Regions from separate parts of the uncultured Plantibacter sp. genome, predicted to be linked through region 2. Evidence: predicted binding sites of a transcription regulator. Region 2 holds the regulator's gene; the other holds the start of a gene.
What was found. The regulator HrcA, encoded in region 2, represses chaperone genes, less so after heat shock. The targets are predictions, from matches to a motif close to TTNGCACTCGNNNNNNNCGAGTGCNAA.
Positions count from the first base shown of each region.

Region 1: a site for HrcA is predicted at 12,132-12,158, ahead of groL (chaperonin GroEL). Genes of this name have one in related genera too.

Region 1 is NZ_CAUQHZ010000003.1:207,989-223,135, reverse strand. Features, by position in the region: gene ispD (2-C-methyl-D-erythritol 4-phosphate cytidylyltransferase) at 1-802, shown strand, start outside; gene RWN05_RS06270 (winged helix DNA-binding domain-containing protein) at 814-1,926, opposite strand; gene cysS (cysteine--tRNA ligase) at 1,967-3,418, shown strand; gene rlmB (23S rRNA (guanosine(2251)-2'-O)-methyltransferase RlmB) at 3,408-4,418, shown strand; gene RWN05_RS06255 (DUF4032 domain-containing protein) at 4,515-5,795, opposite strand; gene RWN05_RS06250 (ABC transporter ATP-binding protein) at 5,900-7,009, opposite strand; gene RWN05_RS06245 (thioredoxin domain-containing protein) at 7,266-8,237, shown strand; tRNA gene RWN05_RS06240 (tRNA-Thr) at 8,284-8,359, shown strand; gene RWN05_RS06235 (DMT family transporter) at 8,420-9,376, shown strand; gene RWN05_RS06230 (nitroreductase family protein) at 9,418-9,966, opposite strand; gene msrB (peptide-methionine (R)-S-oxide reductase MsrB) at 9,963-10,382, opposite strand; gene RWN05_RS06220 (DUF3263 domain-containing protein) at 10,606-10,908, shown strand; gene RWN05_RS06215 (LytR C-terminal domain-containing protein) at 10,930-11,502, shown strand; gene RWN05_RS06210 (cold-shock protein) at 11,788-11,991, shown strand; gene groL (chaperonin GroEL) at 12,196-13,815, shown strand; gene RWN05_RS06200 (hypothetical protein) at 14,372-15,147, shown strand, end outside.
Region 2 is NZ_CAUQHZ010000002.1:125,291-140,437, forward strand. Features, by position in the region: gene leuS (leucine--tRNA ligase) at 1-161, shown strand, start outside; gene RWN05_RS04330 (hypothetical protein) at 287-706, shown strand; gene RWN05_RS04335 (helix-hairpin-helix domain-containing protein) at 870-1,571, shown strand; gene RWN05_RS04340 (ComEC/Rec2 family competence protein) at 1,619-3,991, shown strand; gene holA (DNA polymerase III subunit delta) at 4,057-5,112, shown strand; gene rpsT (30S ribosomal protein S20) at 5,304-5,564, opposite strand; gene lepA (translation elongation factor 4) at 5,784-7,634, shown strand; gene RWN05_RS04360 (DUF1990 family protein) at 7,631-8,275, shown strand; gene hemW (radical SAM family heme chaperone HemW) at 8,286-9,512, shown strand; gene RWN05_RS04370 (DUF4870 domain-containing protein) at 9,579-10,136, opposite strand; gene hrcA (heat-inducible transcriptional repressor HrcA) at 10,353-11,375, shown strand; gene dnaJ (molecular chaperone DnaJ) at 11,430-12,551, shown strand; gene RWN05_RS04385 (16S rRNA (uracil(1498)-N(3))-methyltransferase) at 12,553-13,290, shown strand; gene RWN05_RS04390 (HIT domain-containing protein) at 13,341-13,694, shown strand; gene RWN05_RS04395 (PhoH family protein) at 13,771-14,784, shown strand; gene ybeY (rRNA maturation RNase YbeY) at 14,781-15,147, shown strand, end outside.

The DNA of each region.
Region 1 (15,147 bases), on a different contig from region 2:
GCCGGGGCTCGCGGTGACCGACACGATCAAGCGGGTCGACGCGAGCGACCTCGTCGAGCAGACCGTGGATCGGGCCGCGCTCCGAGCCGTCCAGACACCGCAGGCGTTCCCGCGTGATGCCCTCGTCGCGGCCTTCCGCGTCGCCGAAGACCGCCTGGCAGCGGCCACCGACGATGCGGCGCTCTACGCGGACGCCGGACACCCCGTGCTCACCGTCGGCGGCTCGGAGGCGGCGTTCAAGATCACGACCCCGTGGGACGCCCAGCGTGCGGAGCGACTTCTGGCGGACCGGGAGCGGGACCAGGAGCACGAGGTGGGCGCACGGCCGACCACCTCGATCAGGACCGGCATCGGCATCGACGTCCACGCCTTCGCCGACGACGGCGAGCTGAGCCTCGCCGGCCTCAGCTGGCCGGGGGAACGGCCGCTGGCCGGACACAGCGACGGGGATGCGGTCGCCCACGCCATCGTCGACGCCCTGCTGTCCGCTGCCGGCCTCGGCGACATCGGCTCCATGTTCGGCACCGACGACCCCCGCTTCGCCGGGGCGAGCGGCGAGGTCTTCCTGCGGGCGGCGGTCGAACGGCTGCACGCTGCGGGCTTCGTCGTCGTCAACGTCGCGGTGCAGCTCGTCGGCAACCGCCCGCGGTTCGCGCCGCGTCGGGCGGAGGCGGAGGGCGTGCTGAGCGCGCTGGTCCACGGACCGGTCAGCGTCGCGGCGACGACCACGGATGCGCTCGGGTTCACCGGCCGCGGCGAGGGCGTCACGGCCATCGCCACCGCCCTCGTCGAGCGCCGCTGACGGGTCGGTCCTCAGTCGGCGGACGTGCCCTCGTCGACCGACGCACCGAGCCCGAGGAACCGCCCGTATTCGCCAGCAGCTCGTCGGAACCCCGCCTGCACCCGCTGCGACAGCGGTTGGAACGGCGTCGGGGTGACGACGACGCCGGTCGCACTCGTCCGTCGGCGCCAGGTGCCGACGACGCGCCCGTCGACGGTGATCATCGGGAGGAAGATGCCGTTCGCGCCGGGCACGATGCGGTCTGCGAACGCCGCCGGGAGCGTCAACTCGCGGTCGCGGTAGCCGAGGAGCAGCTCGTCGAATCCGGGCAGTGCGAGCACCCGCGGTGGTCGTGGAGCAGCTGAAGGTCCGATGCCCTCGGCGGTCGACCAGCGGGTGACCCCGTCGCGCGACTCTGAGACCAGCCGTCCGGCGGCCACCTCGACGCCGCGTTTCGCCTGGGCGACGGTGAGCTTCGACCACCAGGTGAGGTCGGCGATCGTCGACGGGCCGTGGCCGGTGAGATACCGGACGACGAACTCCCCGAGCGCCTCGTCGGCCTCGAGTACCCGCGGGGCACGGATCCACTCCTCGCTCAGGACGAGTGCCTGTTGTCTCCCCGCGGGCGGTCCCCAGCAGACCACGCCCGACATCGCGAGTTCCATGATGAGGTGTGAGCCTCGTTGTCCGTCGATCGGGATCCCGGCGTCGGTGTGGGCCGTCAGCAGCGCATCCCTCGTCACGCGCCGATGCCCGCTGAGCAGTCGCTCGGTGAGCGCACGCGAGCGTGAGAAGGTCTCGGCGTCCAGCCCGAGCTGACGGTGTCTGGCCGCGATCGTCGAGCGGACCCGCGGGACACCGAGTCCGAGCAGCCACCCGAGGTCCTCGGCGGCGACGAGATGCAGGGTGCCGCGCATCGGCCAGGACCGGACGATCGAACCGTCCTCGAGCGCCGTGAGCACCTCGGCCATCGTCGTGCCGCTCGACCTGACGCCGACCGCCCACAGCGACGAAGCGAGGTCCTGGGCCTGGACCGCGAGCAGCTGCGAGACCGCAGCCGTGGGGGAGTGGTGATGGCTCCCGTCGAGGAGCTGTGCCGCGAGTCGCGCGCGGAGAACCTGCTGGTCGTCGCGTCCCGTGGTCATGGGACCATCATGCCCCGACGACGGCGGCTAGTCTGGTCTCGTGGCCCTCCGACTCTACGATTCGAAAACGCAGTCCCTCCGGGACTTCGTGCCGCTCCGCGAAGCCGAGGCGGGGCTGTACGTCTGCGGACCGACCGTGCAGTCCTCTCCGCACATCGGGCACCTGCGCAGCGCGCTCGTCTACGACCAGCTGCGACGCTGGCTGACGTCCTCCGGGCTCCGAGTCACACTCGTCCGCAACGTCACCGACATCGACGACAAGATCCTCGCGAACGCCGCCGCCGGCGTCGAGGGCGGCTTCGCCCAGCCCGGCGAGGAGTGGTGGGCGCTCGCCTACCGGTACGAACTCGAGTTCACGGCCGCCTACCGCGCCCTGGGCATCCTGCCGCCGAGCTACGAGCCACGCGCGACGGCGAGCATCCCGGAGATGCAGGAGCTCATCGAGCGGCTCATCGACGCCGGGCACGCGTACCCGGCCCCCGACGACTCCGGCGACGTCTACTTCGACACCGCCTCATGGAGCCGCTACGGCGAACTCACGCGGCAGAGCGCCGAGCACATGGAGGCCGCGACCGACGCCGACCCGCGCGGCAAACGCGATCCCCGCGACTTCGCGCTCTGGAAGGGCACCAAGCCCGGGGAGCCGCGCTCGGCGAGTTGGATGTCTCCGTGGGGCGAGGGACGGCCCGGCTGGCACATCGAGTGCTCGGCGATGTCGACCAAGTACCTCGGCGAGGAGTTCGACATCCACGGCGGCGGACTCGACCTCCGCTTCCCCCACCACGAGAACGAGCTCGCCCAGTCGAGCGCAGCCGGCGACCCCTTCGCCCGGTACTGGTTGCACAACGGGCTGGTCGCCGTCACGGGCGGGCAGAAGATGTCGAAGTCCCTCGGCAACTCCGTCTACGCAGCCGACCTCCTGGCAGCAGCCCGGCCGCTCGTCGTCCGGTACTACCTCGGTGCAGCGCAGTACCGATCGACACTCGAGTTCCATCCGGGCGCACTCGCCGAGGCCGAGGCCGCACTCGGACGTGTCGAGGGCTTCCTCGATCGTGCCGCCCGCGCCGACCTCCTCACCGAGACGACCACGGCCGCCAGTCGAGCGACGCTCCCGGCCGCCTTCGTCGAGGCGATGGACGACGACCTGAACATCCCCCGCGCGCTCGCCGTGTTGCATGACGCCGTGCGCGTCGGCAACGCCGCCCTCGACGGCGGCGACCTGACGACGGCGCGCGAGCGTGCCGTCGCCGTCCTCGACATGACCCGGGTGCTCGGCATCGACCCGACCGACCCCTCGTGGTCGTCGGGCGCCGACCCCGTCACTCACCGATCCCTGTCCGCACTCGTCGAGCGTCTGCTCGTCGATCGCGCGGACGCCAGGGTCGCCAAGGACTTCGCAGCGGCCGACCGGATCCGCGACGAACTCACAGCGGCTGGGATCACCATCGAAGACACCCCGTCCGGAGCACATTGGAGTATCAGTGGCAAGTAAGCCTTCCCGCCCGACCGGGCCGAAGAAAGCGAAGAAGGGTCCCACCAAGGGCACCGGCGGCCTCGGCCGTAAGGCGCTCGAGGGTCGTGGACCGACCCCCAAGGCCGAGGACCGCGCCTGGCACCCGGCCGGCAAGCGGAAGGCCGCGCAGGAGCGCTACGCGGCTTCCGGCGGCACCGGCAAGCCAAGGCAGGCGGCCGGCCAGAACGGACGCCCGTCCACGAACGGCCGGACCAAGCAGAAGTCGAGCGACGAGTCCGAGGTCGTCACGGGCCGCAACTCCGTCCTCGAAGCGCTCCGCGCGAAGATCCCCGCCACCACGCTGTACGTTGCGACCCGCATCGAGATGGACGACCGGGTGAAGGAGGCGCTCAGCATCGCCACCCGACGCGGGATCCCGGTGCTCGAGGTCATGCGTCCGGAGCTCGACCGCATGGCCGGCTTCGACGGCGTGCACCAGGGCCTCGCCATCAAGGTGCCGCCCTACGAGTACGCGCACCCCATGGAGTTGCTCGACCAGGTCATCTCCCGTGGCGAGAACCCGTTGTTCATCGCCCTCGACGGCATCACCGACCCCCGGAACCTGGGTGCGATCATCCGATCGACCGCAGCCTTCGGCGGTCACGGCGTGATCCTGCCGCAGCGCCGGAGCGTGGGCCTCACCGCCTCCGCGTGGAAGACCTCGGCAGGCGCGGCGGCTCGGACGCCGGTCGCGATGGCCGCCAACCTCACCCAGACGCTCAAAGCGTTCAAGGAGCGCGGTGTCTTCGTGATCGGCCTCGACGGCGACGGCGACGTCTCCCTCCCGGGGCTCGAACTCGCCGATCAGCCGATCCTCGTGGTCGTCGGCAGCGAGGGCAAGGGCCTGTCCCGCCTCGTCACCGAGACCTGCGACGCGGTCGTGTCGATCCCGATCTCGGCCTCGACCGAATCGCTCAACGCCGGGATCGCGGCCAGCGTGACGCTGTACGAGATCGCGCGTCGCCGGAACGCCGAGTAGGCCACCGGCGCTCGCACCGCACGAACGAGGACAGGCCCTCGGAACGGATCTCCGTTCCGAGGGCCTGTCTGTCATCAGCCGAGGTGTCGGACCCGATCAGACGAGGTCTCGCCAGTCGACCGGTCCGGTCATGGCGGCGGGGATGCTGATCGCCTCGGTCGGCGGCACGATCATGGTCGCCTCGTCGCGGCGGTGTCGCAGGACGGTGTTCACGTAGGAACCGACGGCTTCCGCGAGGGGGATGTCGCGACCCTCGTTCTGCGCGAGGAACCAACGGTGCTCCAGAAGTTGGTGGAAGATCTCGGCGGGCTCGAGCTTGCCGCGGAGTTCGCGGGGGATCGCCTTCACCACCGGCTCGAACACGCGGATGAGCCACTCGTGCGCCGCCATCTCCTCGTCGAACCCGTCCTTCCCGAACGAGGCCGAATACGCGTCGAGGTCGTTGAGCAGGCGCCTCGCCTGGTTCTCGCCCGCGTCGAGACCGGTGAGCCGCAGAAGACGGCGCTGGTGATGCCCGGCGTCCACGACCTTCGGCTGGATCCGCACGGTCGAGCCCTCGTCGGTCGTCTTGATCGCGAGTTCCTCGATGTCGAAGCCGAGTTCGTTCAGGCGGTGGACGCGCTCGGTGATGCGCCAGCGCTCGGACGCGTCGAAGGACTCTGAGCCCGTGAGCTCCTTCCAGAGCGAACGGTAGGCGGCGACGATGCCGTTGCTCACGGTGACCGGGTCGAGCTCGGCGTCGGCGCGTCCGCCGGCCTCGAGGTCGAGGAGCTCGCCGGCGATGTTCACGCGGGCGATCTCGAGGTCGTTCTCACGCTGCCCGTTCGACAGGCCGCCCTCGTAGAGCTTGCCCGTCTCGGCGTCGACGAGATAGGCGGCGAAAGCGCCCGCGTCGCGCCGGAAGAGCGTGTTCGACAGCGACACGTCGCCCCAGAAGAAGCCGACGATGTGCAGGCGGACGAGGAGGACGGCGAGCGCGTCGACGAGACGGGTCGCGGTGTCGGGCCGGAGGGTGCCCTGGAAGAGCGCGCGGTAGGGGAGTGAGAACTTCAGGTGCCGCGTCACGAGCACGCTCGGCAGCTCTCGGCCCTTGCGGTCGCTCCGGTTCGTGATGACCGCGAGCGGGTCGACGCAGGGGATGTCGAGGCGCTGCAGGGTGCGCAGCATGTCGTACTCGCCCTTCGCCATCTCCGCGGTCGTCTCCTTGACGGCGATGACGTAGCCGGACAGGTTCGCGAACCGGACGAGGTGGCGCGAGATGCCCTTCGGGAGCGAGGCGATCGCCTCATTCGGCCAGTTCTCGAGGGGGAGCTCCCAGGGGAGGTCGAGCAGCGCCGGGTCGACGGTGGCAGCGGTGATGTTCAATGCGCCGGACATGGTGCGGAGCGCTCCTCGGGGATCGTCGTGCAGAGACTGGACAAGCGAAAACGACGATGGCCGAGCGATCGGAGACCGACCGCTCGACCATCGTCGGCGGGAAACTAGATCGAGGAGGACACGACCGGCTTGTTGCCCAGACGCTCACCCGATGCCGAGTCGAACGCGTGCACGTGGTGCGGCGTCGGCGCGAGGAAGACCGTGTCGCCGATGTGCGCGTGGTTGCGGCCGTCGACGCGGGCGACGATGTCGGTGCGCTTGCCGGAGACCTCGGTGTGCCCGTAGAGGTAGCCGTCGGCGCCGAGCTCCTCGACGAGGTCCACGGTCACCTCGATGCCGGAGCCCGAGTTGCTGGACACGGTGATGTCCTCGGGTCGCACGCCGACCGTGACGTTCTTCGACGGAGCGGCGTCGGTGATCTCGCGCTCGACCGGGATGACGAAGCCGCCGAGCTTGATGCCGCCATCGGCGATCTCGCCCTCGAACAGGTTCATGGCCGGGCTGCCGATGAAGCCGGCGACGAAGACGTTGTTCGGCTTCTCGTAGAGGTCGCGCGGGGTGCCGACCTGCTGCAGGATGCCGTCCTTGAGGACCGCGATGCGGTCGCCCATGGTGAGCGCCTCGGTCTGGTCGTGGGTGACGTAGACGGTGGTGACGCCGAGACGACGCTGCAGCGACGCGATCTGGGTGCGGGTCTGGACGCGGAGCTTGGCGTCGAGGTTCGACAGCGGCTCGTCCATGAGGAAGACCTGGGGCTGACGGACGATGGCTCGACCCATCGCGACGCGCTGACGCTGACCACCGGAGAGCGCCTTCGGCTTGCGGGTCAGGTAGTCCTCGAGGTCGAGGAGCTTGGCGGCCTCGAGCACACGGGTGGCACGCTCTTCCTTGCCGACACCGGCGATCTTGAGCGCGAAGCCCATGTTCTCGGCGACGGTCATGTGCGGGTACAGCGCGTAGTTCTGGAACACCATCGCGATGTCGCGGTCCTTCGGCGGCACGTCGGTGACGTCGCGGTCGCCGATGAAGATGTGGCCGTCGTTGACCTCTTCGAGGCCGGCGAGCATGCGGAGGGAGGTGGACTTGCCGCAGCCGGACGGGCCGACGAGGACGAGGAATTCGCCGTCGGCGACCTCGAGGTTCAGCTTGTCGACCGCGGGGCGGGTGCCACCCGGGTAGAAACGGGTTGCGTTGTCGAACGTCACAGACGCCATGGTTGTTCTCCTTCACCGGCAGGTACGTGCCGGACGATCCGTTGTGAATGGACGCGAACCCGTCATCGATGGCCGGTTCGCCGTCCCAGTATGCCACGACCTCCTGTGAATGGAAGGTGCTGCGGCCAGCGGATCTCCCGGCGGACGCACAGCCGGCTCCCGGCCTGGTTTGGGCCTCTCCCAGGCGGCAGGTCTACGATTACTCTGTTTGGCGCTGCCTCGTCTCCGCAGCGCGAGCCCCCCGAAACGAGGATCAATGTCTGGCGCTGGATCGCAGAACCGACCGACCAAGAACGAACGACGCGACGCGGCACGCGAGAAGGCGCGGGTGCTGCGCGAGCAGCAGAAGCGCCGCGACCGCCGCAACCGGGTGCTGCTCCAGGGTGGCATCGTGCTCGGTGCGCTCGCGATCGTGGCGGTGGTGGCGGTCATCATCGTGACGTCGATCAAGCCCGCCGGACCGGTCCCGACCGCGGCCAAGAACGACGGCTTCACCGTCTCCGCCGGCTTGCAGCTGGTCGGAGCCCCGGCCAGTGCGTCGACGCCCACGCCGAGCACGACCGACGATGCGGCCGCACCCGCGGAGCCTGCCCCGGCCGAGACGCCGGCAGCCACCGAGACCCCCGCCGCCGACGGTGTCGAGATCGCCGTCTACCAGGACTTCCTCTGCCCCTATTGCGGTCAGTTCGAGACCACGAACGCCGAGCAGGTCAAGGGTTGGCTCGAGGCCGGTGCCGCGACCTACACGGTGCACCCCCTCGCAACGCTGAGCAACCTCTCGCTCGGAACGCAGTACTCGCTGCGCGCCTCGAACGCGGCGGCCTGCGTCGCGGAGTACTCGCCGAACGACTTCTTCTCCTTCAACACCGCACTGTTCGAGAACCAGCCCAAGGAGAACACCGAGGGCCTGACCGACGCCGAGCTGAAGTCGATCGCCAAGGGCGTCATCTCCGGCGGCGAGAAGAAGATCAACGCCTGCATCGACGACGGCACCTACAAGTCCTGGGTGAAGGACTCGACCGACCGTGCGCGCAGCGGCCCGCTGCCCGGGACGGACGTCAAGAAGGTGGAGGGCACGCCGACCATCCTGGTGAACGGCAAGCAGTACACGGGCTCACTCACCGACGCCGAGCAGTTCGCTGCGTTCGTCCTCGCCGTCTCGAGCGAGAGCTACTCCACCGGCACGCCGACGCCGGGTGCCAGCGAGTCGCCCGTGACCAACGGCTGATCCGCCGCCATCGTAGGATGGACGAGACCGGGGCCAGCCCCTGTCGGCCGACGTGGCGCAATTGGTAGCGCAACGCTCTTGTAAAGCGTAGGTTACGGGTTCAAGTCCCGTCGTCGGCTCCAGCCGAGAACCGCCCGCTCAGCCTGCTGAGTGGGCGGTTCCTCATTGGAAGGAACCCTCCCGTGACCCGTTTCCCAGCACCGCTCGCGCTCCTCATCGCCGTCGTCAGTGGCGCCTTCATCGCGGTGCAGGCCCGGTTGAACGGCGAGCTCGGTGCGCGTCTCGGTGACGGGTTCACCGCCGCCGCGATCTCCTTCGGGGGCGGCTTGATCATCCTCACGGTCGGACTCGCCGTCTCCCGTACCGGCCGTCGCGGGCTCGCCACGGTGATCGGTGCCGTCCGACGCCGGGAGATGCCCTGGTGGACGGTGCTCGGCGGCTGCGCCGGCGCCTTCCTCGTGCTGTCGCAGGGGCTCACCGCCGCCGCGCTCGGCGTCGCCCTGTTCACGGTCGCGGTCGTCGCCGGCCAGACCGCGAGCGGGCTGGTGCTCGACCGGATCGGGTTCGGCCCGGGAGGCGTCGTCGGGTTGAGCGTCCAGCGCGTCCTCGGGGCGGTCGTCGCCCTCGTCGCGGTCGGCGTCGCCGTCTCGGGCGAGCTCGGGGGGAGCATCCCGCTCGGACTCCTCATCCTGCCGCTGCTCGCCGGGATCGGGATCGGCTGGCAGCAGGCGGTCAACGGTCGGGTCAAGATGCGGGCGCAGAGCACGCTCGCCGCGACGTTCATCAACTTCATCGTCGGGACGGTCGTGCTGGTCGTCGCCGCAGTGCTGCACGCGATCATCGTCGCGCCGCCCGGTCCGCTCCCGGGGGAGTGGTGGCTCTACCTCGGCGGCCCGATCGGATGCGTGTTCATCGCCGTGGCCGCGTTCCTCGTCCAGCACACGGGCGTGCTCATCCTCGGGCTCGGCACGGTGGCGGGTCAGACCCTGAGCGCGCTCGCTTTGGACGTGCTCCTGCCCACCGACGATGACGGCGTGCATGTCGCGACCGTCATCGGGACGCTCCTCGCGTTCGCCGCCGTGGCGATCGCATCGGCGCGGTTCAGGCGTCGTCCCGCGGCATCGTCGTCCGCCGACTGAGTCGAGCCGTCATCGGTCGGATGTCGTGAGCGACTCCGTCCTCAGGGCATGGAGCTGAGGTGCGCCTTCGCGTCGAACGTCTTGCGACGCCCCGTGCGAGCGTTACCCGGCTTCCCTCCGACGTACAGCCAGCCGAGGAGCTCCTCGCCCTTCTTCAGGCCATGTGCCTTCCGGACCGCTTTGGCGCGAGTCGCGCCGCCGGTGCGCCAGAACACGCCCCAACCGGCGTCGTCGAGCAGGAGGCTGACCATGTGGGCCACTCCTGCCGCGACCGCCTCCTGCTCCCAGGCGGGCACCTTCGACTTCTTCACACTCACGACGACCGCGAGCAGCAGGGGCGCGCGGAGCGGCTTCGTCGAGGGCTTCGAGTCGCCTTCCGCCTTCGCGAGCGCCCGACCGAGCTTCACCCGGTCGTCGCCCCGGAGGGTGATGACCCGCCACGGACGCAGGGCGCTGTGGTCTGCCACTCGACCGGCCGCCCCGAGGACCTCGAGGAGTTCCGCGTCACTCGGAGCGATGTCGGTGACCTTCGACCACGAACGGCGCCCGGCGACGGCGGCCAGGACCGGGCGCTCGATCGGTTCGGTCACTCCGTCGGCTCGGCGGTGTCGGCCGCGGCGAAGTTGAGCGCGATCGAGTTCATGCAGTAGCGGTCACCGGTGGGCGTCCCGAAGCCGTCGTCGAACACATGACCGAGGTGCGAGCCGCAGTTGGCGCAGCGGACCTCGGTGCGCACCATCCCGAGGGAACGGTCTTCGATGAGTTGCACCGCCTCGGGGTTCACGGACTCGTAGAAGCTCGGCCATCCGCAGCCGGAATCGAACTTGGTACCGCTCTTGAAGAGCTCCGCGTTGCAGGCGGCACAGGTGTAGAGGCCCGCGCGTGACTCGTCGAGGAGCTCACCGGTCCAGGCCCGTTCGGTCGCCGCTCCGCGGAGGACCTGATACTGCTCGGGCGTGAGTTCCTCGCGCCACTGCTCATCGGTCTTCGACACGTCGTACGTCATGCTGCTCCATTCGTCTCGGTCATCCTACGTGCGGGGCCGCCTCGTGCATGCGGCTCCCGACGTATTCCATAACACTGCACCGAGCCTGATCCTTCCCGGTGAACGTCGGCCCTCGCCGGGGTGGATGCGGCCCGGCGGCCATCGGCTGAATAGACTTGGAGGACGGCGGACCGGAGCACGACTCCACGGTCGCCGCATCGGCACCGATCGGCAGGAGACGAGCATGCAGTCAGCGTCGCGTACGCCTGCCGATGACGAGGCGTCGACGCCGACGGGCGGCCTCGAGCCGCGCGAGCTCGAGATCCTCGAGTTCGAGTCCCATTGGGTGCAGCACGTCGGGGCCAAGGAGGCCGCCATCCGCGACCGCTTCGCCCTGTCCCCGGCCCGGTACTATCAACTGCTCGGCGCGCTCATCGACTCGCCGTCCGCCCTCGCCCACGACCCCATGCTGATCAAGCGGCTGCAGCGCACCCGCGACGCCCGACTCTCGGCGCGAGGAGCCTCGGCTCCCCGCACCGACGGCTGAGCAGCTCCCGGAGACCACACCATGGCTGAATCCTTCCCGCCCGACCGCTTCGACGAGGTCCCCGACCTCAAGCGCGTCGGCGCACACCGTGCCCCTGCTCCCAAGGGACGCGGCTGGATCGCCTTCCTCGTCGCCGTCGTCGCAACGCTCGTCCTTGTTGGGATCGGCACCTTCGCCCTGTTCGGACTGAACGACCGCATCGACTTCTTCGGCGGCTCGCAGAGCCCGAGCGCCACGCCCACGCCGACCCCCACCCCGACCGAGGCGGCCCCCGTCGTCGACCCCGCGGCCAGCATCCTCGTCCTGAACGGCACACCCACTGCCGGCCTCGCCGCATCGGCGGCGGCGGCGATCTCGGCCGCCGGCTTCACGCAGCAGATCCCGACGAGCGACGCCAGCACCGAGGACGTCACGGCGAGCGGCGTCTACTACCAGGATCCGTCGCAGGAGGGCGTCGCTCGCGCCATCGCGAACGCACTCGGCGGTATCCCGATCCAGATCACGGACACGTACGCGATCCCCGTCGAGGAAGGCGAGGCACCGGTCCTCCGCATCGTCGTCGTGGTCGGCGCGGACTACCAGCCGGCCGCCTGAGCGCGGCTGGAGCAGGTCGATCGGTCAGGTCGCCGGCTCGCCGTGTTTCCGGAGTGTTTCCTCCATGTTGAGTTGTCGTATCACTCCGCCCCGTTTGCCGATTTCGGGGTGAATCCGCGCGGTGCCCCGGATTAGTATCTGGAATTGGCCGCTCATCCCGTCCCGTCTCGACTCGCCCCCGGGTCCGCTTCGGCGCAGGGTGGCCGCCGGGATCCCGATCCCGGATGGCAGGTCCGGGTCCGGCAACAGTCGGGCGCCGAGAGCACGCAGCAATGGGAGTATGAAATGGCGAACGGAACCGTCAAGTGGTTCAACGCTGAGAAGGGCTTCGGCTTCATCACGGTCGACGGCGGCGGACAGGATGTCTTCGTCCACTACTCGGCGATCGACATGAGCGGCTACAAGTCCTTGGAAGAGGGCCAGGCGGTCGTCTTCGAGGTCGGCACGGGAGCAAAGGGGCCCCAGGCCGAAGGTGTGCGCCTGGCGTAGCCGCTGATCAGGCACGCGATTCCTGCGACGCCGTCCACTCCGGTGGGCGGCGTCGTTCGTCGTTCCGGGGCGGTTCCCGGGAGTTCGCTCAGGGCTCCGGTGCTCACTTGCACTCCCACCCCCTGAGTGCCAGAATCGACTTAGCACTCGTACTCATTGAGTGCTAACAACGTTCATGACGTCCGGGAGGGACGAAAAACACACATGGCTAAGATCATTGCTTTCGACGAGGAGGCCCGTCGCGGCCTCGAGCGTGGACTGAACATTCTTGCTGACACGGTCAAGGTCACCCTTGGGCCGCGCGGTCGCAACGTTGTCCTCGAGAAGAAGTGGGGCGCCCCCACGATCACCAACGACGGCGTGTCCATCGCCAAGGAGATCGAACTCGACGACCCGTACGAGAAGATCGGCGCGGAGCTCGTCAAGGAGGTCGCCAAGAAGACCGACGACGTCGCCGGCGACGGCACCACCACGGCGACCGTGCTGGCACAGGCGCTCGTTCGCGAGGGCCTCCGCAACGTCGCCGCAGGCGCCGACCCCATCAGCCTCAAGCGCGGCATCGAGAAGGCCGTCGAGGCCGTCACGGTCGAGCTCATCGCCAACGCCAAGGAGGTGGAGACCAAGGAGGAGATCGCTGCGACCGCTTCCATCTCCGCCGGCGACACCACCATCGGCGAGATCATCGCCGAGGCGATCGACAAGGTCGGCAAGGAGGGCGTCGTCACCGTCGAGGAGTCGAACACCTTCGGCACCGAGCTCGAGCTCACCGAGGGCATGCGCTTCGACAAGGGCTACCTGTCGCAGTACTTCGTGACCGACCCCGACCGCCAGGAAGCGGTGTTCGAGGACCCCTACATCCTCATCGCCAACCAGAAGATCTCCGCGATCAAGGACCTCCTGCCGATCGTCGACCAGGTCATCCAGTCGGGCAAGCAGCTCCTCATCATCGCTGAGGACGTCGACGGCGAAGCTCTCGCGACGCTCGTCGTCAACAAGATCCGTGGCATCTTCAAGTCCGTCGCCGTCAAGGCTCCGGGTTTCGGCGACCGCCGCAAGGCTCAGCTGCAGGACATCGCCATCCTCACCGGTGGCCAGGTCATCTCCGAGGAGGTCGGCCTCAAGCTCGAGACCGTCACCCTCGACCTGCTCGGCCGTGCGCGCAAGGTCGTCATCACCAAGGATGAGACCACCATCGTCGAGGGTGCCGGCGACGCCGACGCCATCGCCGGTCGTGTCTCGCAGATCCGCAAGGAGATCGACAACACCGACAGCGACTACGACCGCGAGAAGCTCCAGGAGCGTCTTGCCAAGCTCGCGGGCGGTGTGGCGGTCATCAAGGCCGGTGCAGCGACCGAGGTCGAGCTCAAGGAGCGCAAGCACCGCATCGAGGACGCCGTTCGCAACGCGAAGGCCGCCGTCGAAGAGGGCATCGTCGCCGGTGGTGGCGTCGCCCTGATCCAGGCCGGCAAGACCGCGTTCGAGAAGCTCGAGCTCGTCGGTGACGAGGCGACCGGTGCGAACATCGTCAAGGTCGCCATCGACGCTCCGCTCAAGCAGATCGCGCTCAACGCAGGCCTCGAGCCCGGCGTCGTCGCCGACAAGGTCCGCAACCTGCCCGTCGGACACGGCCTCAACGCCGCGACCGGTGAGTACGTCGACATGCTCGCTGCCGGCATCAACGACCCGGTGAAGGTCACGCGCTCCGCGCTGCTCAACGCAGCGTCGATCGCCGGCCTGTTCCTCACCACCGAGGCCGTCGTCGCCGACAAGCCGGAGAAGAACCCGGCTCCGGCCGGCGACCCGACCGGTGGCATGGACTTCTAAGTCCGACAGCAACACCTGCGCAGGGCGTCTCCTTCGGGAGGCGCCCTGCGTCGTTTCGTCATCCCGCATCGGGGAGGACCCTCGACCTGTGCGCTCGTCGCGCATGGATCGAACAGTCGTTGTAGAGACGTGATCGGAATGGCATATCTCCCGAGGTGACGGTTCCTATGATCGAGCTATGAGACGTATCGGGGGAGCGGCGATCGCCGCCGTAGTGATTCTGGGGCTGAGCGCGTGTACGCCGGCCGAACCGACCCCGACGGAGACGTCCACACCGGTGTCCTCTGCGACACCGAGCACCGCCCCCGGACCCACGACCCCGGTCAGTTCGTACGGGCTCGGGTGCAAGGACCTCGTGCCAGCCGACATCGTCAGCTCGGCGCTCGCTCCCTCCGTCGTGCTCGAGCCTCCCTTCACGGATGACGTCATCGCCACACCGATCAATACGGCGCCCGTGGCACTCGGAGGACTGCAGTGCAGTTGGGGGAACGGGGAGCCCCGTGATCGGCTTCAGGGAGGCTCTCCGCTCGGGACCGAGCGCTGGGCGGAGGTGCTGGTGCTCCCGCAAGCGTCAGCCCGCTGGCAGCCGTTCTTCGAAGGTTGGACGTCGGGCGAGCCTGGCCCCTGGGAGAACTCCACGCCGCTCTCCTGCTTCACCGGTGACGGACGCGTGCTCGATGTGTGCAGCATGCAGTTCCTCATCGGCGACAGCTGGGTGGAGGTCAGGATCGATGGGCCAGCCGACAACGTCGCCGAGTCCGACGAAGCGGCGCGGACCGCGGTCATGCCGTTCGTCGAATCGATCAGGACCGCATTGGAGCCGACGGCGAGTGCGCCACGTTTCGACTGGGGCGACACGACGGCCGGGCCAGCTGTCCTGCCGACCGAGTGCGAGGGTTTCGTGCCCGAGGCGACGATGAGTGAACTCCTCGGCCAGCAACTGGTGTACACGTGGGCGCCGAAGAAGGGCGGTTCGGCCAGTCGAGGGGCCGCCGACGATTTCGGTGTCCCGGACTGCATCTTCGGGCTCCCGGACAGCGACTCGGCCCGCGGCCTGCTCACCGCTCTGCCCCGTGGGCAGTGGGCCTACGAGCAGTTGGTCGAGACGCGGATGAAGGACGGTGCGGACATCAGCTTCCTGGCGCTCGACGGCTTGGGATCGCGCGACGCCTTCCTGCAGTGCCGGACGGAGATCTTCTCGTCGTGCAGCGTCCACCTCACGGTCGACGGTCATTGGCTGCGCATCGATGTCAGTAACGAGAGCTCGGCCGATCCGGTTTACGGGGTCTCCGAGCTCGGCGCACAAGCGACGGCTTATGCTCAGGCTGCCGC
Region 2 (15,147 bases):
AGGTCCGCGAACGGCTCGAGGTGTCGCCGAAGATCTCCGGCGAGGAGCTCGAGCAGCTCGCACGCGCGAGTGCGGCAGTGCAGCGTTCCGTGGGCGACCGCGAGATCGTCAACGTCGTGGTGCGTGCCCCGCGTGTGGTGAGCATCGCGACGAAGGGTTGATGCGGTTCGGGGCGGGCCCTGTGGCCCGTCCCGAACACGCTCGGAGCGCTGGGCGCCACCCTCGAGTCCGATCCGCTTGTCCCATCCGGCGGCAGTCTGCCCTGCTTCCTCGGTAGCATGACCGGGTGATCGCTCCCGCCCCAGCCGTACGAACGCTCCGCGTGTTCCAGATCCTGTGGGTGGTCGGCTTCCTCGTCGGGACGACGACGCACACCGCGGATCTGATCCTCGGCGGGTTGGACGTCTACGGCGGCTTCCCGCCCGGCGTCCGGCTGTTCTGGGTGACACTCACGGTCTTGGACCCCATCACCGCTGTGTTGATCGTCCTTCGACGGCGCTCCGGCATCGTGCTCGGTATCGCGGTGATCGTCGCCGACATCGCCGTGAACTGGACCGTCTTCGTGCTGCTCGGCGGACTCTCGTGGTTCGGCGTCATCAATCAGAGCCTGTTCGCGGTGCTCATCGTCGTGACCGCTCGCCCGCTGTGGATCTGGTTCGGGCAGTCTTCGACGCGAGAGGGGGCTGAGCCAGCCAGAGTGGCCTGACCCCCCGGTCGGAAGACGACCAGTCAACACCGAGGCGCTCGGTGAGCTGACTGCATTCTGCATCCCAGGCGAACGCGCTCCACAGGGGTCGTCGCGGTGCGGTCGGTGCCCATGGCGACGGCGAGCGTGTGGTGCGGGGCGTCCGGGCTCGTAGCGTTCGAGGATGACCATCGAACCGGAACCCACGTCCCACCCGGTGCCGTCCAGGCGTTCGTCCACGCGCCGTGTGCTCGGTGAGCTACCGCGCCCGGAGTTCCGCGCCGGGGCGGTCGTCGTGCTGGTGATCGCGGCGCTCGTGGTCGCCATCCTCGTCTCGCTGTTCACCTCAGGCGGGGCGGTCAGGACGATCGGTGGGGTGGAGCTGTCGGCTGACGCGAGCGCCGTGCCCGCCGCCACACCGGGATCGACCACGCCCGCCGGCTCGGCGGCGGGAGAGCTGTTCATCCATGTACTCGGAGCGGTCGCGGCCCCTGGTGTCTATCGGCTGCCGGACGGATCACGTGCGTTCGATGCGGTGGCGTCCGCCGGCGGCCTCCTACCGGAAGCGGACACCAGTGCCGTGAACCTCGCACGGTTCGTGAACGACGGCGAGCAGCTCTATGTCCCCGTGGTCGGCGAGGTGCCACCTGGCGGAGGCGCGAGCGGGTCGGCTGCCGGGAGCCCGTCCGGCTCGCAGCTCGTCAACGTGAACACGGCATCCGCGGCCGAACTCACCGCACTGCCGCGGATCGGGGAGGCCCTGGCTGCACGCATCGTCGCCTGGCGGGAGGCGAACGGGCCGTTCGCCACCCTCGACGACCTGAGCGCGGTCGAAGGCATCGGCGCGAAGACCCTCGAGGGGCTTCGCGCGGCGGCGACGGTGTGACCGCGGACGCGGCCGCCGGACCGACGTCCGGGCGAGGTGAGCGCGCGATGCGGTTCCCACGCCTCCTCATCCCGGCGGCGGTCACCTGGGTCGGTGCGGCCGTCTGCAGCGCGGCTCCGACGCTGGCCTGGGGTGGGGTACTGGTCGCGTTCGTCGTCGCCTCCGCCTGCCTCGGGTGCAGCACGGTCGTCCGGCGTCGCCGTGCAGAGTATCGCCCGGGCGAGCGCCGGACAGGGTCTGTCGTCATCACGACACTCTTGCTCTGCGCGTGTGCTGCGGCGCTGTTCGGCATGGTCGCCGCATCGATCGCCGCACGCGCGCCTGATCGGCAGCCGGAGGCGCTGCAAGCGCTCGGGAGCACGCCCGTCACCGCCGAGGTCGTGGTGACCGGCGACGCCGTGCCCACCGGTTCGGTCACGGCTGCACCCACGGTTCGGTTCGCGGCCGACCTGGTGACGGTCTCGGACGACGGGGGAGCACCGGAGGGCCTCTCGGTCCCGGTCCTCGTCTTCGCACCGGTGCCGGCGGATCGGGCGCCGAGGATCGGTGAGCGCTGGCGCGTCGATGGCCCCCTCCGATGGAATGCACCGGGTGATGCGCGGGCAGCGCTGCTGTTCGCACGGAAACAACCCGAGCTGCTGGGGGAGCCACCGGCGATCCTCGACTGGTCGGCGTCACTGCGTTCCGGCCTGGTCGGGGTCGCGTCCACCTTGCCCGGCCCGGGTGGGGAGCTGCTGCCCGGCCTCGCGATCGGCGATGTGAGCCAGGTGAGCGACGCGGTCACGGAGTCGATGCAGCGCAGTTCGCTCTCGCATCTGACGGCCGTGTCCGGCGCGAACTGTGCGGTCATCGTGTGGCTCGTCAGCACCGCGGTCGCGGTACTCGGCGGTGGGCGGAAGCTCAGGATCGCCTGTGCCCTACTGTGCCTCGCCGCCTTCGTGGTCCTCGTGACGCCCCAACCGAGCGTGCAGCGGGCAGCACTCATGGCTGCCTTCGTCCTGGTGATGGGCGGCTTCGGGCGGCCGATCCGTGGCCTCGCCGCGCTGTCGTTGGCGGTGGTCGTGCTCCTCGTCGCCGACCCCTGGCTGGCCGGGCAGTACGGTTTCGGACTCTCGGTGCTCGCCACCAGCGGTCTCCTGCTCCTGAGCGGACCCCTCACGGACCTGCTCGGTAGGTGGCTGCCCCGGGGGATCGCGGCCCTCATCGCGATCCCGGCGGCCGCCCAGCTCGCCTGCCAGCCGATGCTCGTCCTCCTCGACCCCGCGATCCAGCTCGGCGGTGTCCCGGCGAATCTGCTCGCGGGCCCGGCCGCCGCGCCCGCGACCATGCTCGGACTGCTCGCCTGCGTGCTGGTCCCGTTCGCACCACCACTCGCACTGCTCGTCGCGTGGCTCGGGTGGGTGCCCGCGACCTGGATCGCCGCGGTGGCCCGGTGGTTCGAGGGCGTCCCTGCTGCGCGGGTGCCGTGGCCGGAGGGGCCGCTGGGCGTCGTGCTCGTCACCGTGCCGACGGCCCTGATCGCCACGCTCCTGCTGTTCCGTCGGGATCTGCCTCCGCGGTGGTCGAGGACGATCGGGGTGGCGGTGGTCGTGTCGCTCGTGGCACTGTGCGGTCGGGCGGTCGGGGACGGACTCGGCCCGGCCCTGCACCGGCCGGGCGACTGGATCGTCGCCGCCTGCGACGTCGGTCAGGGCGACGCGGTCCTCCTGCGACAGGGCACCGCCACCGCGCTCGTCGACGTCGGGCCCGACCCAGAACCGCTCCGCGCGTGTTTGGACGCGCTCGGGGTCTCACGCATCGAGCTGCTCGTCCTCACCCACTACGACCTCGACCACGTCGGAGGCCTCGACGCGGTCGTCGGCAGGGTCGACGAGGTGCTGCTCGGGCCGGTCGACGACCCGGAGGACGAGCGCATCGCTCGAGTGCTCCGAGCGGCCGGTGCCGAGGTGCGACAGGCCGGCGCCGGAGACCAGGGGGTGCTGGGGGATCCGGAGAGCGCGGCGCCATGGCGCGTCCTGTGGCCGGACCCCGCGGCAGGCAGCGTCGAACCGGGGAACGATGCGAGCGTGGTGGTCCGGTTCGATCTCCTCGACGCATCGGTGCTGCTGCTCGGCGACCTCGGTGAGGAGGCACAGGACCGGCTACTCGGTCGGCACACGCTCGGGGACGCGGTCGACATCGTCAAGGTGTCGCATCACGGTTCGGCCGATCAGAGCGACCGCCTGGCGCGCCGGGTGGGCGCGACGGTGGCGCTCGTCTCCGTCGGGGCCGACAACGGCTACGGGCATCCGACGCGCTCAGCGCTCGAGCTCTACGAGGCCACCGGTGCCGAGGTCCTCCGCACGGACGAGTCGGGGACCATCGTCCTCGGCCCGGGCGACGGTGGCGGGTTCCGCGTGTGGTCGGAGCGCGGCGGGTGAGCCGCCGACCGCCCCGCCTGGCGTCGGCGGTCGCCGGTAGACTCGGACGGTCGAGAGGAGCCGCTGTGGCTGCACCACGTTCCGCCGGTCGCGGGAAGGCGAAGACGGCGGCCAAGGCCTCGGCGGCGATCCCGCAACTCGGCTGGTCCGAGATCCGCCCGGCGCCGATCGTGTTGGTGTCCGGCACGGAGTCCTTCCTGGCCGACCGGGCGATCCGCCGGCTGCGCGACTTCCTCGTCTCCGAAGACCCCTCGCTCGAGGTCAACGACGTCGCCGCCGACAGTTACGCCCCGGGCGAGCTGCTCACGGTGGCAAGCCCGTCTCTCTTCGGTGAGCCCCGGCTCGTCCGCGTCAGCCAGGTCGAGAAGTGCTCCGACCAGTTCCTCACCGAAGCCATCCGGTATCTCGAAGCACCGCCGGAGGGCGCCTACCTCGTGCTGCGGCACAACGGAGGCGTGCGCGGCAAGAAGCTGCTCGACGCCATCCGCTCAGGCACCGGTGGCGGTGTCGAGATCGTCTGCACGGAACTCAAACGGGACAGCGACAAGGCCGACTTCGCCGCGGCTGAGTTCAAGACGGCCGGTCGGCGGATCACGCCCCAGGCGCTCCGGGCACTCGTCGGAGCCTTCTCCGACGACCTCGCCGAGCTCGCAGCCGCGTGCAGTCAGCTCATGGCCGACGCGTCCGAGGAGATCACCGAGCAGACGGTCAACAAGTACTACGGCGGTCGACTCGAGACGAGCGCGTTCGACGTCGCCGATGCCGCGATCGCCGGGCGTCACGGGGAGGCGCTGCTCGCCCTGCGGCAGGCGCTCGACTCCGGTGCCGACCCCGTGCCGATCGTCGCCGCGTTCGCGATGAAGATCCGCACGATGGCCAAGGTGTCCTCGGCACGCGGCGGGTCCGGGCAGATCGCCCAGCAGTTCGGTCTCGCGCCGTGGCAGGTCGACCGCGCCCGTCGGGACCTGTCCGGTTGGACGGACGCCGGCATCGGCCGCGTGGTGCAGATGCTCGCAGAGACCGACGCCGGCGTGAAGGGCGCGAGCCGCGACCCGGTGTTCGCGCTCGAGCGGCTCGTCGGCGTCATCGCGGCACGCGGGGTCGATCTCTCAGAGCGGTAACCCGTCGAGGCGGTAGAACGTCGAGCTGGCCGTGGTGGCGGGCGGCCCTTCGACAAGCTCAGGGACCCGTGTGCGCTCAAGGACCAGTGCGCGTTCAGGGACCGGTTGTGCGCTCAGGGACCGGCGTGCCCGGGGGACGCGAAAGGCCCCGCACGTTCCGAGGAACGCCGGGGCCTTGCAGCTGGTGTCGCTTAGAGCGCGTTGACCTGCTTGGCGATGGCCGACTTGCGGTTCGCTGCCTGGTTCTCGTGGATGACGCCCTTGCTCACGGCCTTGTCGAGCTTCTTCGAGGCGAGCTTGAGAGCGGACTCGGCCTGAGCCTTGTCGCCGGCGACGACGGCCTCACGGGTTGCGCGGATGGCGGTCTTCAGCTGGCTCTTGACGGCCTTGTTGCGCTCGTTGGCCTTCTTATTGGTGCCGATGCGCTTGATCTGCGACTTGATGTTTGCCACGTTGGGTCAACTTTCGGTTCGAGGAAATGATGTTCGGTGCCGTCGGACGGAAGAGGGCGTCTTCAAGCGAGTTCTCGTGTGGTCTCAACTCACACGCAAGCCAACAGGCAACATTACCAGTCGGGCTGAGTTCTGGCAATCCAGGGTACCGCAGCGCGGGTGCTCCCCGCCGTGGGACAATGAGGGTTGCCCGATTCCACCCCTGACCCCGAGGAACGCGTGAGCCCCCAAGCAGTGAAGGCCCTCGAGCCGGCATCGACCGACCCGGCGTTCATCCGGAACTTCTGCATCATCGCCCACATCGACCACGGCAAGTCGACCCTGGCGGACCGCATGTTGCAGATCACCGGCGTCGTCTCGGACCGCGACATGCGGGCGCAGTACCTCGACCGCATGGACATCGAGCGCGAGCGCGGCATCACCATCAAGAGCCAGGCCGTGCGCATGCCGTGGTCGCTCAACGGCGAGACCTTCGCGCTCAACATGATCGACACCCCCGGGCACGTCGACTTCACCTACGAGGTCTCGCGGTCGCTCGCCGCGTGCGAGGGCGCGATCCTCCTCGTCGACGCCGCTCAGGGTATCGAGGCGCAGACGCTCGCGAACCTCTACCTCGCTCTCGAGAACGACCTCGAGATCATCCCGGTGCTCAACAAGATCGACCTCCCGGCGGCCGACCCCGACAAGTACGCGAAGGAGCTCGCGAGCCTCATCGGCGGCGAGCCCGAAGACGTCCTGCGGGTGTCCGGCAAGACCGGCATGGGTGTCGAGGACCTCCTCGACCGCGTCGTCGGACGCATCCCGAACCCCGTGGGCGACCCGGACGCACCCACGCGCGCCATGATCTTCGACTCCGTCTACGACACCTACCGTGGCGTCGTCACCTACGTCCGCATGATCGACGGCCAGCTGAGTCCGCGCGAGCGTATCCAGATGATGTCCACGCGCGCGGTGCACGACCTCCTCGAGATCGGTGTCAGCTCGCCGGAACCGACGCCCACCAAGGGCCTCGGCGTCGGTGAGGTGGGCTACCTCATCACGGGCGTGAAGGACGTCCGGCAGTCGAAGGTCGGCGACACCGTCACGACCGCGGTGAAGCCGGCGACCGACGCCCTCCCGGGCTACACCGACCCGAAGCCGATGGTCTTCTCCGGTCTGTACCCGATCGACGGCAGCGACTACCCGATCCTCCGCGACGCGCTCGACAAGCTGAAGCTCTCCGACGCCTCGCTCAACTACGAGCCGGAGACCTCCGTCGCCCTCGGCTTCGGGTTCCGCGTCGGCTTCCTCGGCCTCCTGCACCTCGAGATCGTGACCGAGCGGTTGCAGCGCGAGTTCGACCTCGACCTCATCGCCACAGCGCCGTCGGTCACCTACGAGGTGAAGACGGAGGACAAGCAGGTCGTCACCGTCACCAACCCGAGCGAGTTCCCCTCCGGCAAGATCCTCGAGGTGTCCGAGCCGATGGTCAAGGTGGGCATCCTCGCCCCCAAGGACTACGTCGGCACCATCATGGAACTCTGCCAGAGCCGTCGAGGTGCGCTGCTCGGCATGGAGTACCTCGGCGAGGACCGCGTCGAGCTGCGGTACACGATGCCGCTCGGTGAGATCGTCTTCGACTTCTTCGACCACCTGAAGAGCCGCACGCAGGGGTACGCGTCGCTCGACTACGAGCCCTCCGGCCAGCAGGCAGCCGACCTCGTGAAGGTCGACATCCTCCTGCAGGGCGACCAGGTCGACGCGTTCAGCGCCATCGTCCACCGCGAGAAGGCGTACGCCTACGGTGTGCTCATGACCGAGCGCCTGAAGAAGCTCATCCCGCGCCAGCAGTTCGAGGTGCCGATCCAGGCCGCCATCGGTGCGCGGATCATCGCCCGCGAGTCGGTCCGTGCCATGCGCAAGGACGTCCTGGCCAAGTGCTACGGCGGTGACATCACCCGCAAGCGCAAGCTCCTCGAGAAGCAGAAGGAGGGCAAGAAGCGGATGAAGATGGTCGGCAAGGTCGAGGTGCCTCAGGAGGCGTTCATCGCAGCGCTGTCCGGGGACGTGGAGACGAAGGACAAGAAGTGAACGCACGACGCAGTTCGTTCGAGGACGAAGCGGTCGACTACGCGGCCGTCGGCGCCACCCAGCGGACCGACCTCATGCAGTACCCGCCGGAGGGCTACGTGCCGTCGGAGGACGAGTTCCGCCTCGGGAGCGGAGAGGAGCGGTTCGCCCTCGCGAGCAGCGCCCTCCTCACCTGGGGACTGCACCGTTCGAGCGGCGTGGAGATCTCCGAGGTGCACCCCGGCACGGGCGTGCAGTACGGCGGCATCGCCTTCGCCGAGGACGGTACGCCGCTGGAACCCATCGAGACGCACCAAGAGCAGCGCTTCGCCGAGGACGGCACGCCGTTCATCACGCCGGGCACGACGGTCGTCTTCGCCGGCACCGTCGGCGGGGAACCGCTCGTCGGACCGCATCGCGTCATCTCCGTCACCGAGGAGCCGGGTCACGTGAGCCTGGCCATCGGCACGATGGAGGGCGATCCGGAGAGCGGTGAGCAGTCCTTCACGATCGAGCAGCGCGAGGACGACTCCGTCTGGATCGTCGTGCGCTCGTTCTTCCGCCCGACGAAGGGTGCCGCGAAGCTCGTCGGCTCCAAGCGTCGCCGCAAGACCATGAACGACGCCTACCTCCGCGCACTCCTGCCGTCGCGCGGCGTCTGAGCGACGGACCGTGCCGAGCGCCCTTCCACTCGCCGATCCGGCCCCGTCCGACGGACTCCTCCCGGAGACGGCGGCCGTCGGTGCCCACGAGCGCAACTTCGGGGTCTACCTGCACGTCCCGTTCTGCCGGGTCCGATGCGGCTACTGCGACTTCAACACCTACACGGCGACCGAGCTCCGCGGCGCGAAGCAATCGGACTACGCCGACGAGGCGGTCGCGGAACTCCGCTTCGGCAAGTCCGTCCTGGCGTCATCGACCGTCCCCGACCGACCGGTCTCGACCGTGTTCTTCGGTGGCGGCACGCCGACCCTCCTGCCTGCTGACGACCTCGTCCGGATGCTCCGTGGCGTGACGGACAACTTCGACCTCGCGCCCGGCGCCGAAGTGACGACCGAGGCGAACCCCGACTCCGTCGACGCCGCCTACCTCCGCACGCTCGCCGAAGCCGGATTCACCCGGGTGTCCTTCGGGATGCAGTCCGCGGTGCCGAGCGTGCTCGCCACCCTCGAGCGCACGCACGATCCGGCTCGGGTGCCGCTCGTCGTGCAGTGGGCTCGCGAAGCCGGCCTCGGCGTCAGCCTGGACCTCATCTACGGGACGCCGGGGGAGACCCTGGCCGACTGGCGCGTCTCACTCGAGACGGCGATCGCCTGCGCACCGGACCACGTGTCGGCCTATTCGCTCATCGTCGAACCCGGGACGAAACTCGCGCGCCAGATCCGCTCGGGCGTGGTGGGGACCCCCGACGAGGACCTGCAGGCCGACATGTACGAGCTCGCCGACGATCTCCTCACCGAAGCCGGGTACGGCTGGTACGAGGTCAGCAACTGGGCGACGGACGACACGCACCGCTCCCGGCACAACCTCTCCTACTGGACCGGCGAGGACTGGTGGGGTGTCGGCCCGGGCTCGCACAGTCACGTCGGCGGGGTGCGCTGGTGGAACGTCAAGCACCCGGCGGCGTACGCCCAGCGGATCGCGGCGGGGGAGTCGCCGGCCGCCGGGCGGGAGACCCTGGACGACGAGACGCGGGAACTCGAACGCATCCTGCTGCTCACCCGCACGCGGGACGGCATCCCCATCCGGACGCTCGCCCCCGAGGCTCGTACGGCGGTCGCCGGGCTCATCGCCGAGGAACTGGTCGACGCACGGCAGGCCCTGCTCGGACGGCTGGAGCTCACGCGCCGCGGACGGCTCCTCGCCGACGCGGTCGTCCGGCGTCTGGTCGGCGACTGACCCTGCCCGAGGCGCAGAACAGCCCCGCCCGGCGGACCGGACGGGGCTGTGCTCGTACTCGACGGATCAGGCCTTGATGAACTGGATCGTGAGCGGGTAGCTGTACAGCTCACCCTTGTTCGCCTTGATCGCGGCGATGATGCTGAACACGATCACGACGACGTAGACGGCGATGATGATGAACAGACCCACGACGACGATCGTCAGGATCGAGCCGACCACGAGCGCGATCAGCATCGTCAGCTGGAAGTTCAGCGCGGTGAGCGTGTGCGCCTTGATGAACGGGCCGCGGTCCTTGAGGACCAGGTAGCCGATCAGCGGGGGGATGAATCCGAAGAAGATCCCGCCGATGTGGATGAGCGTCGACCAGAGCTTCTCGTCCGACGGGCTCATGGGCTGAGCGGCGGCGTACGGCTGCTGGTACTGCGGGGCGCCTGCGGGCGGCGGCGGGTAGGAGCCGGCAGCGGGCGGCGGCGGCGCGTAGCCACCGGCGGGCGGGGGCGGGTAGGCGCCTGCGGGCGGCTGCTGCGGAGCTGCGGGAGGGGGCGTCGCGCCATCTCCTGCAGGCGGAACCGACCCGCCCTTCGCTGGGTCGACGGGCGGCTGAGCGTTCGGATCGGACATCTTCGCACCTTTCACGGAGAGTGATATTCAATTGGTCCAGCTGAGCGTATCGCACCAGGTGTCGCTCATCAGGGACCCACGCCTGCGGCCAACGGTATTCCCGCGGCACGGGGCCGCGCAAGGGACGGCTGCGCGGAGGCCACGATATGATTGGCAGTCAGGGTCTTCGAGTGCTGATGGTCGGCGCTCCGAGGTGGATGACGGGAGGAGATCGAGATGGTGTCGGATCGCGGTCTCGAAGTGCTCCGCGTCATCGTGCAGGACTACGTCGCCTCGCGAGAGCCCGTCGGGTCCAAGACGATCGTCGACCGCCACTCCTTCGGGGTCTCCGCAGCCACCATCCGCAACGACATGGCGCAGCTCGAGGACGAAGAGCTCATCGCCGCCCCCCACACCTCCTCCGGCCGGGTGCCGACCGACAAGGGCTACCGGATGTTCGTCGACCACCTGGCCGACCGCCGCCCGCTGAACAACGCCCAACGGACGGCGATCGAGACCTTCCTCGGTGCGTCCGGCGACCTCGACGAGGTCCTGCACCGCACGGTGCGGCTGCTCTCGCAGCTGACGAACCAGGTCGCGCTCGTCCAGTACCCGATGTTCTCCCGGGCGCGCGTCCGGCACCTCGAGTTGGTGAGCGTCACCCCGAACCGTGTGCTCGCGGTCATCATCCTCGACAACGGCCGCGTCGAGCAGCGGCTCATCGAGACGGAGAGCCCGGTCGACGATGACCTCATCTCGCGTCTCCGCTCGCTGTGCAACGAGGCGGTCGCGGGCCGTCCACTCCTCGACGCCCACGACGCGATCGGCGACGTCCCCGCCGACATCGCCGATCTCGACCGCGCGGCGGCCGTCCGCATCGTCGACGCGGTGCGCGAACAGCTCTCGGCGCAGCGCCAGGACCGCCTCGTCATGGCCGGCGCCGCCAACCTCGCCCGCACCGAAGACGACTTCCCCGGCAGCATCTATCCGGTCCTGGACGCCATCGAGCAGCAGGTCGTGCTGCTCCGGCTCTTCGGTGAGATGGAGTCCGAGCGCGACGGCGTGGTCGCCAGCATCGGGCGCGAGAACGCGTCGTTCGGCCTCGAGACCACGAGCGTCCTCGCCGGGAACTACCGTTCCTCTGGTGGCGAAATCGCCCGGCTCGGCGTCCTCGGCCCCACGAGAATGGACTACGCGAGCAACATGGCTGCGGTCCGCGCCGTCGCCAGGTACCTCTCGCGCATCCTCGACGCCGAGTGACGCATCCTCGTCGCGTCCTCCAACACCTTCCGCACCTCGAACGAAAGGCCCTCAGTGGCTGACTACCCCGACCACTACGCAGCACTCGGTGTCGCCAAGGAGGCGACGCCCGAAGAGATCAAGAAGGCGTACCGCCGCCTCGCTCGCGAACTGCACCCCGACGTGAACCCGGGTTCCGACGCCTCAGAGCGGTTCAAAGAGGTCACCCACGCCTACGACGTGCTGAGCGACCCCAAGCAGCGCCAGCAGTACGACCTCGGTCCGCAGGCGGGTGGGTTCGGCGGAGGTGACGCCGGGTTCGGCGGCTTCGGCGACATCTTCGACACCTTCTTCGGCGGGGGTGGCCAGCAGCGCGGACCCAAGTCCCGCCGCGCACGCGGCGAGGACGCCCTGTTGCGCGTCGAACTCGACCTCGACGAGGTCATCTTCGGCACCCACCGCGACCTCGAGGTCGACACCGCCGTGCTCTGCAGCACCTGCAACGGCTCCTGCTGCCAGCCCGGCACCTCACCGGTGACCTGCGACATCTGTCACGGCACCGGCTCCATCCAGCGGGCCGTCCGCTCGCTGCTCGGCAACGTCATGACCTCGGCGCCCTGCGGCACCTGCCGCGGCTACGGCACGATCATCGCGACCCCGTGCGTCACCTGCCAGGGTCAGGGCCGGCTCCGTGCCCGCCGCACCGTCTCGGTCGACATCCCGGCCGGTGTCGACACCGGTCTGCGTCTGCAGATGCCGGGGAGCGGCGAGGTCGGCCCGGCAGGCGGCCCGAACGGCGACCTCTACCTCGAGATGAAGGTCAAGCACCACGACGTCTTCAGCCGCGACGGCGACGACCTGTTGTGCACGCTCGAAGTCCCGATGACCGACGCCATCCTCGGCCGCCAGGTCACCGTCCACGCGCTCGACGGCGACGTCGAGGTCGAGCTGCGACCGGGCGTTCAGAGCTCGGAGGTCATCACGGTCAAGGACCGCGGGGTCACGCGCCTCCGCGGGAACAGCCGGGGTGACCTCAAGATCGGCGTCCAGGTCGTCACCCCGACGAAGCTCGACCACCGCGAACGCGAGCTGATCAAGAGCTTCGCCTCGGGACGACGCCAGGGTGCTCCGGCGCTCGCGCAGTTCCAGCAGGGCCTGTTCGCGAAGATCCGCGACCGCTTCCACGGCGTCGGTTGAGATGAGTTCGCTGTACCTCCGCGAGGACCTCGAATCGACCGGTGTCGGCGACTCGGTGACCCTCCGTGGGCCCGAGGCGAAGCACGCCGTCGCCGTGAGTCGGCTGCGGGTCGGCGAGACGACGTCGATCGGCAACGGTCGTGGCCTGATCGCGACCGGACCGGTCGTGCGCAGCGAGCCGGGCGAGTTGGAGATCCGCGTCGAATCGGTCGTGGTGCATCCGGAGAACCGTCCCGGGCTCGTCCTCGTGCAGGCGCTGGCCAAGGGCGATCGCGACGAACTCGCCATCCAGGCGGCGACCGAGCTGGGTGTCGACCGCATCGTCCCGTGGGGTGCCGAGCGCAGCATCTCCAGGTGGCAGGGCGACAAAGCGGTCAAGGGCCGTGCGCGCTGGCAGCTCATCGTGCGCGAGGCGTCGAAGCAGTCGATCCGCGCCCGGGTACCCGAGGTGGCCGAGGTCGTCGACACCCGTGGACTCGCGGCGATCGTCGCCGGCCGGACCGTCCTCGTCCTCGAACCCAGCGCGGCACTCGCGCTCTCGGAGCTCGACCCGTCGGCACTGCTCGCCGAGGAGCTCGTCCTCGTCGTCGGTCCGGAGGGCGGCATCTCGCCGACGGAGCGGGAGCGGCTCGAAGCGGCCGGCGCGATCGAGGTCCGGATCGGCTCGGGCGTCCTGCGCACCTCGACGGCAGGGCCTGCGGCGATCGCCGCGCTCAACGTGCTGCTCGGTCGGTGGTGACGATCCACCAGCCCGCGCACGAGGCCGCCACGAACCTTAGACTGGTGGACATGAGTGAAGCACCGTCGGTATTCAGCCGCATCGTGTCGGGGGAGATCCCGACGACCCTCCTCGCCGAGACCGATCGGGTGATCGCGTTCGCCGACATCGCACCACAGGCGCCCGTGCACCTCCTCGTCGTCCCGAAGACCGCCGAGTACCGCGACGTCGTGGAGTTGGCCGCTGGAGACCCCTCCTTGCTCGCTGAGATGGTCGAGGTGGCGTCGTCGCTCGCGAAGGAGCACACCGGTGGCGAGTTCCGACTCGTCTTCAACACCGGCGAGTCCGCCGGGCAGACGGTCTTCCACGTGCACGCGCATGTCCTCGGCGGTTCCCTGCAGGAGGGCACCCTTGGCGGAGCCTGAGTCCTCGAACCCAGACCACCCCACCGCCGCTCGGCCGGAGGAGGTCGAGCACGTCCTCCTGGTGGACGGGCTCGCCATGGTCCGTCTCCTCGGCCCACAGGACCGACTCCTGACGACCGTCGAGCGCGAACACCCCGGTGTCTCGGTGCACGTGCGCGGCAATGAGATCACCATCACCGGCCCGGCGCCGCAGGCCGACGCCGCCAGACGACTCGTAGAGGAACTCATCACCATGGTCCGAGAAGGACACGACCCGGGGCCGGCGGAGGTCAGCACCTCCGCCCGCATGCTCGGGCAGGACGGCTCGGCCTCCCCGTCGGAGGTGCTCGGGCAGGTCATCCTCACCTCGCGTGGCAAGACGATCAAGGCGAAGACCGTCGGGCAGCGGGCGTACGTCGACGCGATCGACGAGAACACGATCGTGTTCGGCATCGGCCCGGCCGGTACCGGCAAGACGTATCTCGCGATGGCGAAGGCGGTGCAGGCGCTGCAACGCAAGGAGGTCAACCGGATCATCCTGACGCGCCCGGCCGTCGAGGCCGGCGAGCGACTCGGGTACCTCCCGGGCACGCTGACGGACAAGATCGACCCGTACCTGCGTCCGCTCTACGACGCGCTCAACGAGATGATGGACCCGGAGATCGTCCCGAAGCTCCTCGCGGCCGGCACGATCGAGGTCGCCCCGCTCGCCTACATGCGCGGCCGGACCCTCAACGACTCGTTCATCGTCCTCGACGAGGCGCAGAACACCACGCCGGAGCAGATGAAGATGTTCCTCACCCGGCTCGGGTTCGGGTCCAAGATCGTCGTGACCGGCGACGTCACGCAGATCGACCTGCCGACCGGCGCGTCCGGTCTGCGACTCGTGACCCGCGTGCTCAAGGACGTCGACGACATCCACTTCGCCCAGCTCACGAGCGAGGACGTCGTCCGCCACACCCTCGTCGGTCGGATCGTCGACGCCTACGGCGAGTACGACGCCGTCCGACAGGCGCAGCGGTTCGAGCGCGAGCAGGCCGCCGAGTTCGCCAACCGCGCCGAGCGTCGCGGCGCCGCCAGAGACCACCAGCCGAAGCGAGGACGCTCATGACCATCGAGATCAACAACGAGTCCGGCGTCGCCGTCGACGAATCGCGCATCCTCGCCCTGGCGTCGTTCGCGCTCGACGCGATGCATGTGAGCCCCGATGCCGAGCTCGCCATCGTCCTGGTCGACGAGGGCGCCATGGAGCAGTTGCACGTCCAGTGGATGGACGAGCCGGGACCGACCGACGTCCTGAGCTTCCCGATGGACGAGCTCCGTCCCGGCACCGAGGAGAACCCGACGCCGCCCGGGCTGCTCGGCGACATCGTGCTCTGCCCGCAGGTCGCCGAGACGCAGGCGGCCGCCGCGAAGCACTCGACGATGGACGAACTCCAGCTCCTCACCTGCCACGGTGTGCTCCACCTGCTCG